DNA from 2 places in the Rhodoferax sp. XS2R6 genome. Region 1 is predicted to be linked to the other one. Evidence: predicted binding sites of a transcription regulator. Region 1 holds the regulator's gene; the other holds the start of a gene.
The links. Region 1 encodes FNR, which switches genes on or off when oxygen is low (the NO sensors DNR and NnrR bind a similar motif). Its sites were predicted from a motif close to TTGATNNNNATCAA; they were not measured.

Region 2: a site for FNR is predicted at 3,519-3,532, ahead of AC097A_RS18775 (DUF2189 domain-containing protein). Genes of this name have one in related genera too.

The regions. Positions count from the first base shown of each region.
Region 1 covers NZ_JBWMAY010000001.1:236,930-242,340, reverse strand. Annotated here, with positions in the region: gene ccoO (cytochrome-c oxidase, cbb3-type subunit II) at 1-143, shown strand, start outside; gene AC097A_RS01160 (cbb3-type cytochrome oxidase subunit 3) at 162-299, shown strand; gene ccoP (cytochrome-c oxidase, cbb3-type subunit III) at 319-1,233, shown strand; gene ccoG (cytochrome c oxidase accessory protein CcoG) at 1,258-2,727, shown strand; gene AC097A_RS01145 (FixH family protein) at 2,736-3,014, shown strand; gene fnr (fumarate/nitrate reduction transcriptional regulator Fnr) at 3,030-3,749, opposite strand; gene hemN (oxygen-independent coproporphyrinogen III oxidase) at 3,940-5,340, shown strand; gene AC097A_RS01130 (sulfite exporter TauE/SafE family protein) at 5,350-5,411, shown strand, end outside.
Region 2 covers NZ_JBWMAY010000007.1:129,491-134,901, reverse strand. Annotated here, with positions in the region: gene AC097A_RS18790 (alpha/beta fold hydrolase) at 1-826, shown strand, start outside; gene AC097A_RS18785 (diguanylate cyclase) at 842-2,401, shown strand; gene AC097A_RS18780 (DUF2788 domain-containing protein) at 2,420-2,629, opposite strand; gene AC097A_RS18775 (DUF2189 domain-containing protein) at 2,629-3,474, opposite strand; gene AC097A_RS18770 (glutaredoxin domain-containing protein) at 3,582-3,947, shown strand; gene AC097A_RS18765 (Spy/CpxP family protein refolding chaperone) at 3,950-4,441, opposite strand; gene AC097A_RS18760 (recombination-associated protein RdgC) at 4,591-5,411, shown strand, end outside.

The DNA.
Region 1 (5,411 bases):
CCGCCCGCATGAAGGCCCTGCGCACCGTGGGTGTGCCCTACACCGACGAGCAGATTGCCAAGGCACCGGAAGAGGTGAAGGGCAAGACCGAGCTGGAGGCCACCATTGCCTACCTGCAGGTTCTGGGCTTGGCACTCAAGTAACGCGAAAGAGAGATTTCCATGGACATCAATACCCTGCGTTCCGTGACTACGGTGGTGAGCTTGCTGGTGTTTGTCGGCATTGTCTGGTGGGCCTGGTCCAAGCGCCGTTCGGGTGATTTTGCGCAAGCCGCCAACCTGCCTTTTGAGCAGGATTGAACCCGCATAAGGAATAAAAATGAGCGACTTTACAAGTAGTTTCTGGTCCGTCTATGTGGCGGCCATCACGATCATTGGGATCGTGGCCTGCCTGCTGCTGCTGTGGTTCAGCGGCAAAGCCAAGGCCATGACCGCCAATGACAACACCACCGGCCACGTGTGGGACGGTGACCTGCGCGAGATGAACAACCCCCTGCCACGCTGGTGGGTGTGGCTGTTCATCATCACCATCGTGTTTGCCGGTGTTTACCTGGCGCTTTACCCCGGCCTGGGCACTGCGGCTGGCACGCTGGGCTGGACCCAGGAAGGCCAGTACCGGGCCGAGGTGGCCAAGGGTAACCAGGAAGTAGCCCCGCTGTACGCCAGGTTTGCGTCCATGAAGCCCGAAGAGGTGGCCAAGGACCCGCAGGCCCATGCGATTGGTGAGCGCCTGTTCATGAACAACTGCTCCCAGTGCCACGGCTCGGACGCGCGCGGCTCCAAGAGTTTCCCCAACCTGACCGATGGCGACTGGCTGCACGGCGGCGCCCCTGAAAAAATTGCCGAAACACTAACCTTGGGCCGTGTAGGACAGATGCCGCCCATGGCTGCTGCTGTAGGTACTGGGGACGATGTGAAAAACGTGGCGCACTATGTGTTGAGCCTGTCCGGTAGCCCGCACGACTCGGTGCGTGCTGCACTGGGCAAGCCCAAGTTTGCCGCCTGTGCCGCTTGCCACGGTGGTGATGGCAAAGGCAATGTGGCCTTGGGTGCCCCCAACCTCGCAGACGACATCTGGTTGCATGGCTATGGAGAGAATGCCATCGTTGCCATGATCAACAATGGCAAGGTCAACCAAATGCCAGCACAGGCTGACAAACTCACCGCGGCACAAATCCAGGTGCTGGCGGCCTACGTCTGGGGCATGTCCAACAACGGCGCGCCCGCCAAGTAAGCAGGCTGCATTCAGGACTTTGTGTTGAACACCGCTTCCGACTCGTCCCGCAAAGTCATCCCGATTGCGCCGTCCCCGGACCGTGGCCCGATAGAGCCACCGCCCGGAGCCGACGCCGAGATGGTGGCTTTGTACGAGGCCCACAAGAAGATCTACCCGCGCAGCGTGTCGGGGTATTTCACCCGGTGGCGCTGGGCGCTGGTGTTCCTCACGCAGTTGGTGTTTTACGGCCTGCCTTGGCTGCCCTGGGGCGACCGCCAAGCGGTGCTGTTCGACCTGGTGGCAAAACGGTTCTACATCTTCTCGTTGGTGCTGTACCCGCAAGATTTTGTCTACCTCACGGGCTTGCTGGTGATTTCGGCACTGTCACTGTTCCTGTTCACCGCGGTGGCCGGGCGCCTGTGGTGTGGTTACGCCTGCCCCCAAACGGTGTACACCGAGATTTTTCTCTGGCTGGAGAAGTTGGCCGAAGGCGACCGATCGGCCCGCATGCGCCGGGATGCAGGCCCCTGGGGCTGGGACAAGCTGGGCCGCAAGCTGGCCAAGCAGGGTATGTGGCTGGCCGTGTCGCTGTGGACGGGTTTCACCTTTGTGGGGTATTTCACGCCCATCCACAGCCTGGCCAGCGCGGTGTTGGGCTGGGGCTTGGGCCCGTGGGAAACCTTTTGGGTGCTGTTTTACGGGTTTGCCACCTATGGCAATGCAGGTTACTTGCGTGAGCAGGTCTGCAAATACATGTGCCCCTATGCGCGCTTCCAGAGCGCCATGTTCGACCGCGACACCCTGGTTGTTACCTACGACGAGGAGCGTGGTGAGCCACGTGGTGCGCGCTCGCGCAAGGCCGACCCCCTGTCCTTGAACCTGGGTGCCTGTGTGAACTGCAGCCTGTGTGTGCAGGTGTGCCCCACGGGCATTGATATCCGCGATGGCCTGCAGTACGAATGCATAGGCTGCGGCGCCTGCGCCGATGTGTGCGACACCGTGATGGACAAGATGGGCTACGCCCGCGGCTTGGTGAAGTACTCCACCCAAAACGCCGTCAACCAACACTGGACCCGCGCCCAGACCCTGCGCCATGTGTTGCGCCCGCGGGTGCTGGTGTACACCGGCATTCTGGTGGCCGTGGTGGTGGCCATGCTGGTGAGCTTGGCGCTGCGCTCACCGTTTCGGGTGGATGTGGAGCGCGACCGGGGTACGCTGGCCCGCATCGTGCAGGGTGGCAAGATCGAAAACGTGTACCGCCTGCAGATCATGAACGCGACCGAGCAGGACCAGGACTTCAGCGTTAGCGCCAGCGGGATTGAGGGCATGAGCACCCAGATGGACAGGCCGACCGTGGCCATTGGTGCCACGCAGGCGCGCTGGGTGGCGGTGCGGGTGCAGATTCCTTATGAGGCTGCACCGGCAGGCTCCCACCCCATCCACTTTGAAGTAACCAACGGGGCCCACAGCAGCACCGTGACCGAGAAGTCGGTATTTATTGTTCCCCGTTAAGGATTGTTATGGACACCCAAGACCCTTCTTCGCAGCAGCCCTGGTGGCATTTTGGTTACGTCTGGCTGGTACTGTCTGGCCCGGCCATTGTGGTGGTGGCTGGGTTTGTTACGCTGTATTTGGCTGTGTCGGGGGCCGACCCGGTGGTGGACCAGAACTATTACCAAAAGGGCATAGAGATCAACCGCACGCTGGCTGCGACACCGGAGAGCCTGGCCCCAGCTGTGCAGGCGCGTAACCACGCGGCCACCGGGGTCAAGCCGCAGGTCGCTCCGGCGACCCCCTAAGCCATCTCAGGCTGTTTAGTTGCAGACCTTGGGATTGACGATGTCCTTGAGGGCCTCGGTATTGAGGATGCGCACATGGCGCTGTTTGACTTCCACAATGCCGTCTTCCACAAATTTGGAGAAGGTGCGGCTCACGGTTTCGAGCTTGAGGCCCAGGTAGCTGCCAATTTCTTCGCGCGTCATGCGCAACACCAGCTCAGACTGCGAGAAGCCGCGTGCATGCAGACGCTGGACCAGGTTCAGCAAAAAGGCCGCCAGGCGCTCCTCGGCCCGCATGCTGCCCAAGAGCAGCATCACGCCGTTCTCCCGCACAATTTCCCGGCTCATGATCTTGTGCACATGGCGCTGCAGCGCATTCACTTCGCGTGACAGTTCTTCAATACGGTCAAACGGCATGACACACACCTCGGCATCTTCCAGCGCCACGGCGTCACAGGTGTGGTGGTCGTTGACGATGCCGTCCAGCCCCATCACCTCGCCCGCCATCTGAAAACCGGTGACCTGGTCGCGCCCGTCCTCCGAGGCCACGCAGGTCTTGAAGAAGCCGGTGCGAATGGCATACAGGCTGGTGAACTTTTCGCCGTTGCGGAACAGGGCCCCGCCGCGTTTGATCTTGCGGCGGCTGGCCACCACGTCGTCAATCTTGTCCAGCTCGCTGGCGCTCAGGCCCAGCGGCATGCAGAGTTCGCGCAGGTTGCAGTTGGAGCAGGCCACCTTGATGGTGTGGGGCGTCAGGGGCGTGGCCGGCGCAATGGCAATGGTGGCGTGTGCCTCGGCGGCTTTGGTGGTGGGTGCGATTGGCTCAAACATATGGTTCCCCTGATGCAAGTCAATTATGTTCCTGGTCATGCGCTGGCTCCTTGATGTAGATCAAGCAGTTTGTGCAGGGCTTGCGTCACAGTCTGTGCGGTAGCTTGGAGTATTCATGAACGCCGTCGTAGACACCACCCCCATCTCGGAAAATTTGCTGACCCGTTTCGACGTTGCAGGGCCGCGGTACACCTCCTACCCCACGGCAGACCGCTTTGTCGAGGCCTTTACCGCCGACGACTACGCCCAAGCCCTGGCCCAGCGCCGCAGTGGTGCGGCGGCCTTGGCATTGCCGCTGTCACTGTATGTACACATTCCGTTTTGCGAGTCGCTGTGTTACTACTGCGCTTGCAACAAGATTATTACCAAACACCACGACAAGGCCGCCACCTACCTGCGCTACCTGAGCCGCGAGGTGGACCTGCACACCGAACGTATGGGCACTGGCCAGACCGTGAGCCAGCTGCACCTGGGCGGTGGCAGCCCCACGTTTTTGAGCGACACCGAGCTGCGCGAGCTGATGGGCATGCTGCGGCGCAACTTCAACTTTGCGCCGGGTGGCGAATATTCCATTGAGGTGGACCCGCGCACGGTGGACGCGACCCGGCTGGACACCCTGGCCGAACTGGGTTTTAACCGCCTGAGTTTTGGCGTACAAGACTTTGACCCCGCGGTGCAGAAGGCGGTGCACCGGGTGCAGCCGGCCGAGCAGGTGTTTGCGCTGGTTGCGGCGGCGCGCGCCCGGGGTTTTGAGTCTATCAATGTAGACCTGATCTATGGCCTGCCGCAGCAAACCCCGGAGTCGTTTGACCGCACGCTGGCCCAGGTCAACCAGCTGCGACCCGACCGAATTGCGCTGTATGCCTACGCCCACCTGCCCGAGCGCTTCAAACCCCAGCGTCGCATTGCCACGGTGGAGTTGCCCAGCGCGGGTTCCAAGGTGTCGATGTTGTCGCGTTCGCTCGCTGCCTTTATGGGGGCGGGTTATGTGTATGTGGGCATGGACCACTTTGCCCTGCCCGAAGACTCGCTGGCCGTGGCCAAGCGCCAGGGGCGGCTGCACCGCAACTTCCAGGGTTACAGCACCCAGCCCGATTGCGATTTGATCGCCTTGGGCGTGTCGGCCATCGGCCGCATTGGTGCGACCTACAGCCAGAACGCCAAGACGTTGGACGAGTACTACGACTACCTGGACCAGGGCCGTTTTCCAGTGGTGCGCGGCCTGGCCGTCACACGCGACGACCTGGTGCGCCGCGCCGTCATCATGGCGCTCATGTGCCAGGGCCAGTTGCAGTTCGAGTCCATCAACCTGGCCTACTTGGTGGACTTTAAAAACTACTTTGCCACTGAGATGGAGGCGCTGCAAACGCTGGCCGGGCAGGGCCTGGTGGTGCTGGACGACAGCGGCATCCAGGTCACTGCGCAGGGCTGGTTTTTTGTGCGCGCAGTGGCCATGGTGTTTGACAGGTACCTGCAGTCCGACCGCACCCGTGCCCGCTTCTCCAAGATCATTTAGCATGGCCTGATGCAATCTTCTCTGGCACTCACGGCCCTGGTGATGGGTCTGGTGGGCGGGCCGCACTGTGT
Region 2 (5,411 bases), on a different contig from region 1:
CCAGCCACCCTCCACCTGGTTGGAGGTAGGCGGCATGCGTGTGCACCTGCGTGACGAAGGCCCGCGTGACGACCCCCATCCGATTGTTTTGTTGCATGGCACATCGGCCAGTTTGCACACCTGGGATGGTTGGGCCGCCAATTTGAAGGCCCGCCGCCGGGTCATTCGTTTTGACCTGCCCGCATTCGGCCTCACCGGCCCCCAACCTGCCAATGATTACTCCATGGCAGCCTATGTGCAGTTTGTCACCCAGGTGATGGATGCCTTGGGGGTCCAGACATTTGTGCTGGCTGGCAACTCCCTGGGTGGGCATATTGCCTGGGCCACCGCTGTGGCCCAGCCGCAGCGGGTGAGCCAGCTGATTCTGGTGGACTCTGCGGGTTACCCCAATGTTTCCCAGTCGGTACCGATTGGTTTTGAGCTTGCCCGCTTGCCTGGTTTGCGCCATCTCATGGAATACGTGCTGCCGCGTGGTGTGGTCCAGAGCAGCTTGCGCAATGTGTATGGAGATCCGTCCAAGGTCACGCCTGAACTGGTGGACCGCTACTATGAGCTGACCTTGCGCGCGGGTAACCGGGCTGCGCTGGCTTACCGTTTTCAACAAGGTCTGTCTGGCGACACAGAAGCCTTGAAAACCCTCAAAATACCCAGCTTGGTGATGTGGGGCGCGCGTGACCGGCTGATTCCGCCAGACAATGCCCAAAAGTTTGTGCGGGATTTACCCAATGCCCGCTTGTTTGTATTTGATGATTTGGGGCATGTGCCCCATGAAGAAGACCCCCAGCGCACGGTCGATGCTGTACGTGCCTTCCTGAACATTGTTTAGACACTGTGTACTGCCATGGCCGATAAAAAACCATTTGAAATTGCCCGCGAAACACTCAAGCAGCTGACCGCGCGCAAGCTGGTTCCCACACCGGCCAACTACCTGTCTATTTACAACGAGATTGCCGGCATTCCCCATGTGCCGCATTTTCCGGCCGACATCCTGCGCGACATTTCCCAGTCCCTGCCCACCAAAACACCAGGACAACAAAAGCAGAAAGGTTTGTTGGACTATTCCATCGATCGCCTGAGCTGGGACGGGGTGAAATCCGCTTTGGTGGCGTATGGCGGATTTACCCCAGTGAATGCACCCGACGGTGCTGCCTCTGCAAATGTGGCCAGTTTGCCTGCAGACCCAGGATTGGGCAGCCCTGCACCGGCGGCTCTGACCTCTGAGTTCCTGGCCCAGATTGGTCGATTGATTGAGTACGCACAACCTGCACTGGGCAATGACGATCCCCGCTTCAACGAGCAAACGGAAACACTGGTGAAGGCCTTGCGCCAGCCCGCAACCGACGTGGTTGCCGCCAAGCTCATGTTGGTCAACTACAGCCACCGCCTTTCCTTTGCTGCAGAAGACCAAGCGGAAGTTCGCAACACCTTGCTCAAGCTTTTGCATCTGGTGTTTGAAAACATTGGGGAACTCAGTCTGGATGAGCAATGGCTCAAAGGCCAGATGGATGCCTTGATGGAGGCCTCCACTCCACCGCTGACTTTGCGACGTCTGGACGATGTGGAGCGCCGGTTGAAAGACGTCATCTTCAAACAGAAAGATGCCAAGCAAAAAACCCTGCAAGCGCAGAACGAGATGCGCAGCATGCTGGCAATGTTTGTGGAGCGGCTCTCACAAATGACACAGTCCACCGGAAACTTCCAGCAAAAGCTGGAAGAGAGTGCCAAGCTGATTGAACAGGCCAAGTCGATTGCCGAGATTGCCCCGGTGCTCAAAGATGTGGTGAGCACCACCCGTTCGATGGCGCAGGAGAGCCAGGTCTCGCGCGAACAGTTGCAAAACATGCGTGTGCGTGCCACGGAAACCGATGCCCAGTTGGCCAAACTGCACCTGGAACTGGACCGGGTGAGTTCTCAGGCGCGCCACGATCCGTTAACAGGTGCCCTGAATCGCAAGGGCCTGGACGAAGCGCTGAACCGCGAAGTGTCGAATGTGCGGCGCAAAGACGCGCCTCTGAGCGTAGCCTTGCTCGACATCGACAACTTCAAAAAACTCAACGACACCATGGGCCACGCCACGGGCGACATTGCGCTCACCCACCTGGCCAAGGTGGCGCGTGAATGTATGCGTCCTCAGGACACACTGGCCCGCTATGGCGGTGAAGAGTTTGTCATCTTGTTGCCCGATACACCCTTGGACAAAGGGATTGATGCGATGACCCGCTTGCAGCGCGAATTAACCAAAAAGTTCTTCCTGGCAGGGACAGAAAAAGTACTCATCACCTTCAGTGCCGGTGTGGCGCAGCTGATTGCTGATGAAGATGCGGCAGACGCCATCAAACGTGCCGACCAGGCCATGTACCTGGCCAAACGCGCTGGTAAAAATCGGGTGCTGGGCGCCTGAGGCCCTGGCTGATAGGGCTCAGGGCGTCAGCAGCCACTGAATCACAAATTTGGCGGCAAAACCCACCATGCCAAAGGCAAGGCCCAAAAACAGCACAAAGGTGCCGAACTTTCCGGCCTTGGATTCCCAGGCCAGCTGCCCGATGATGAACAGCATGTAGAGCATGAAGCCGCCCACGCCAAAGCTCAGGCCAAAGCCGGCAATCTGTTCTTCCGAAAACCCGAACATCAGCGTTTGTCCCGCGGTGCATACGGTTCGGAATACGCTTCACGGGCTGGCAGGGCCGAAGCATCCACCAGGTCCCGGTAGGCGTGCCAACTCGCATGGCCCAGCATGGGAATCACGGGAATCAGCCCCAGCAGCAGCGAGCCCAAGCCCAGCAGCGTAAAACCCATGATCAGCGCGGCCCAAAACGCCATGGGCACCGGGTTAGCCAGCACCGTGCGCCAGCTGGTCAATACCGCCTGCAGCAAGGAAATGCGGCGGTCCAGCAACAAGGGCATGGACACTACGCTGGAGGCAAACAAGGGCGCCGCCAAAACGCCGCCCAGGGCCAGCCACAACTCAAACAACCAGCTGTCTTGCGCCAGCACCACATGGTGCACAAAGTCCAGCGGGGTGTGGATGGGTACCGGTGCCAGCAGGGTAATCAGCGCGGCCGATGTCACCACCCAGCCTGTGGCTGCCAAGGCCAGCAAGGCGCCAAACTGCACCATGCACCAGTAGTCGTTGCCCCATTTGTTGAAATGGCTGTGTTGCCAGTTCAGCCAGGTCTTGAAGACCACGCTCCAGTCGGCCGTTTCTTTGCGCTCCAGCGCGCGGCTCAGTGCGTAGAGGCTGGTTGCCAGCACCGGGGCTACCACCAAAAACCCGGAGAGCGCCCCGGCCAATAGCCAGAAATGCTGGTAGGCCACGGCCACGATGGCGGCGCCCAACATCGCCAGCACAAGCCCATGGGCCACACTGGCCCAGCCCGCGCGCACCATGTCGCGCCACGCCAAGACCAGCCAGGCCATGGGGCGCATCATGTCAATGCTGCGGACCACAGGAGGGGTGAATGGGGGTGTGGGCATAGTGGCCATGCCTAGCAGTGTAGGCCCCGCATGCGACCCGGACATTGATTTCCATCAAGCCAGCCCTGGCCTGCATAATCCGTGCGCCTTACCCTTTGGAGACTGCCATGCCCCGCCCCATCCTGGAAGAAACCCAGATTCATCCCGCTGTGCGTGCGCGCATTGCGGGCCACCAGCAGGACATCGTGCAGGAAGTGCAGGCCGCCGTGGCACGTGATGCCGTGGTGGTGGTGGGCATGGGGCTGAACCCCATGCCCAAAAAGGCGCGCGCCGCGTTGGACGCGGTGCGGGTGCCCTACACCTACCTGGAGTACGGCAGTTACCTGAACCAGTGGCGCCGTCGCAACGCCCTGAAAATGTGGACCGGCTGGCCCACATTCCCCATGGTGTTTGTCAAAGGCACGCTGGTCGGCGGTGCCAGTGACGTGCAGGCCCTGATCGCCAGTGGCGAACTGGCCCAGTTGCTCGCCTGAGCTTACTTGCCGCGGCCGCCACGGCTGCCGTGTTTGCCAGCGTGCTGGGCATCAAACAGCTTTTTCTGATCGGCGGACAAGGTCGCGTACAGCGCCTTGGTGGCTTGGTCGCGCTTTTCCATGGCCGTGTTCATGTCCGTCATGTGCTGGGTGCGCAGTGCACGCATCTTGTCCAGGCGTTCTGGTGTGCTCAGCTTCTCCAGTTCGGCGCGGTCAGGCCGTTGCTGCGCATCACGGGCGGGTGGTTTCATGGCTGCGGTAAAGGTGGTCCAGGCGCCTTCCTGGGCCGCGGTGATCTTCAGCTTGGCTTTCAGGTCGGCACTGCGTTTGGCGTGCATCTCTTCCATCTTGGCTGGGTCCATGCGGTGGCTGCGTTCCATGCGCGGTCCGCCATCCATCATGTGTCCACCGTCTTTGTCTTTGTAGGCAAATGCAGAAACGCCGACGCCAGCCAGCAAGGTGGCAATGATCAGGGTTTTGAAATGGGTCTTCATTGGGAGCTCCTTAGGTCTTGAACCCGTAGCGGATATCGCCATCAGGTTGAGAGTTAGTGTGCTGCGCGCATGTAACGCTGGCGATTGCGTTGGGATAAGGGTTTGTAAAGTTGCATCACAATGCCCGGTTCTGCAAGAAAAGGGTAAACGTGTTCAAAAACATGATGGTGTACCGCTTGGTGTCGGCCTGGTCGACCACGCAAGCGCAATTGGAAGACGCGCTGGACGGCGCACGGTTTGTCGAATGTGGCGCGAGCCAGGAGAAGTCGGTGGGTTGGACCGAGCCGCGTGGTCAGGCCCATGGCCCGCTGGTGGAGATCATTGGCGGCCAGTGGCTGCTTAAACTCATGATTGAGGTGAAAACCGTGCCGGGCTCGGTGGTCAAACGCAAGGTGCAGGAACAGCTGCAGCAGATCGAGGCGACGACCGGGCGCAAACCCGGTAAAAAAGAGGCCCGCGAAATCCGCGACGATGCGCGCCTGGCCCTGTTGCCCATGGCCTTTACCAAACAGTCCAGCGTGCTGGTGTGGATCGACCCCAAGGCCGGGCGCCTGGTGCTCGATGCCGGCAGCCAGGCCAAGGCTGACGAGGTGATGACCGCGCTGATCAAGGCCGTGGACGGCCTGGCTGTGCAGCTCATCAACACCCAGGTGTCTCCCGCGGCGGCCATGGCGAGCTGGCTGGGCACGCAAGAGGCACCACCCGACTTTAGTGTCGACCGCGAATGTGAACTCAAGGCCGCCGACGAGTCCAAAGCCGTGGTGCGTTACACCCGCCATGCGCTGGACACCGACGAAGTCGCGCAACACATCGCCCTGGGCAAAATGCCCACCCGCTTGGCCATGACCTGGAACGAACGTGTGTCTTTTGTGCTGACAGAGGCCTTGCAGATCAAGAAAATTGCGTTTCTGGACACTGTGTTTGAAGAAGCGGCCAAGGCAGCGGGCGACGGCAAGGACGACAACTTTGA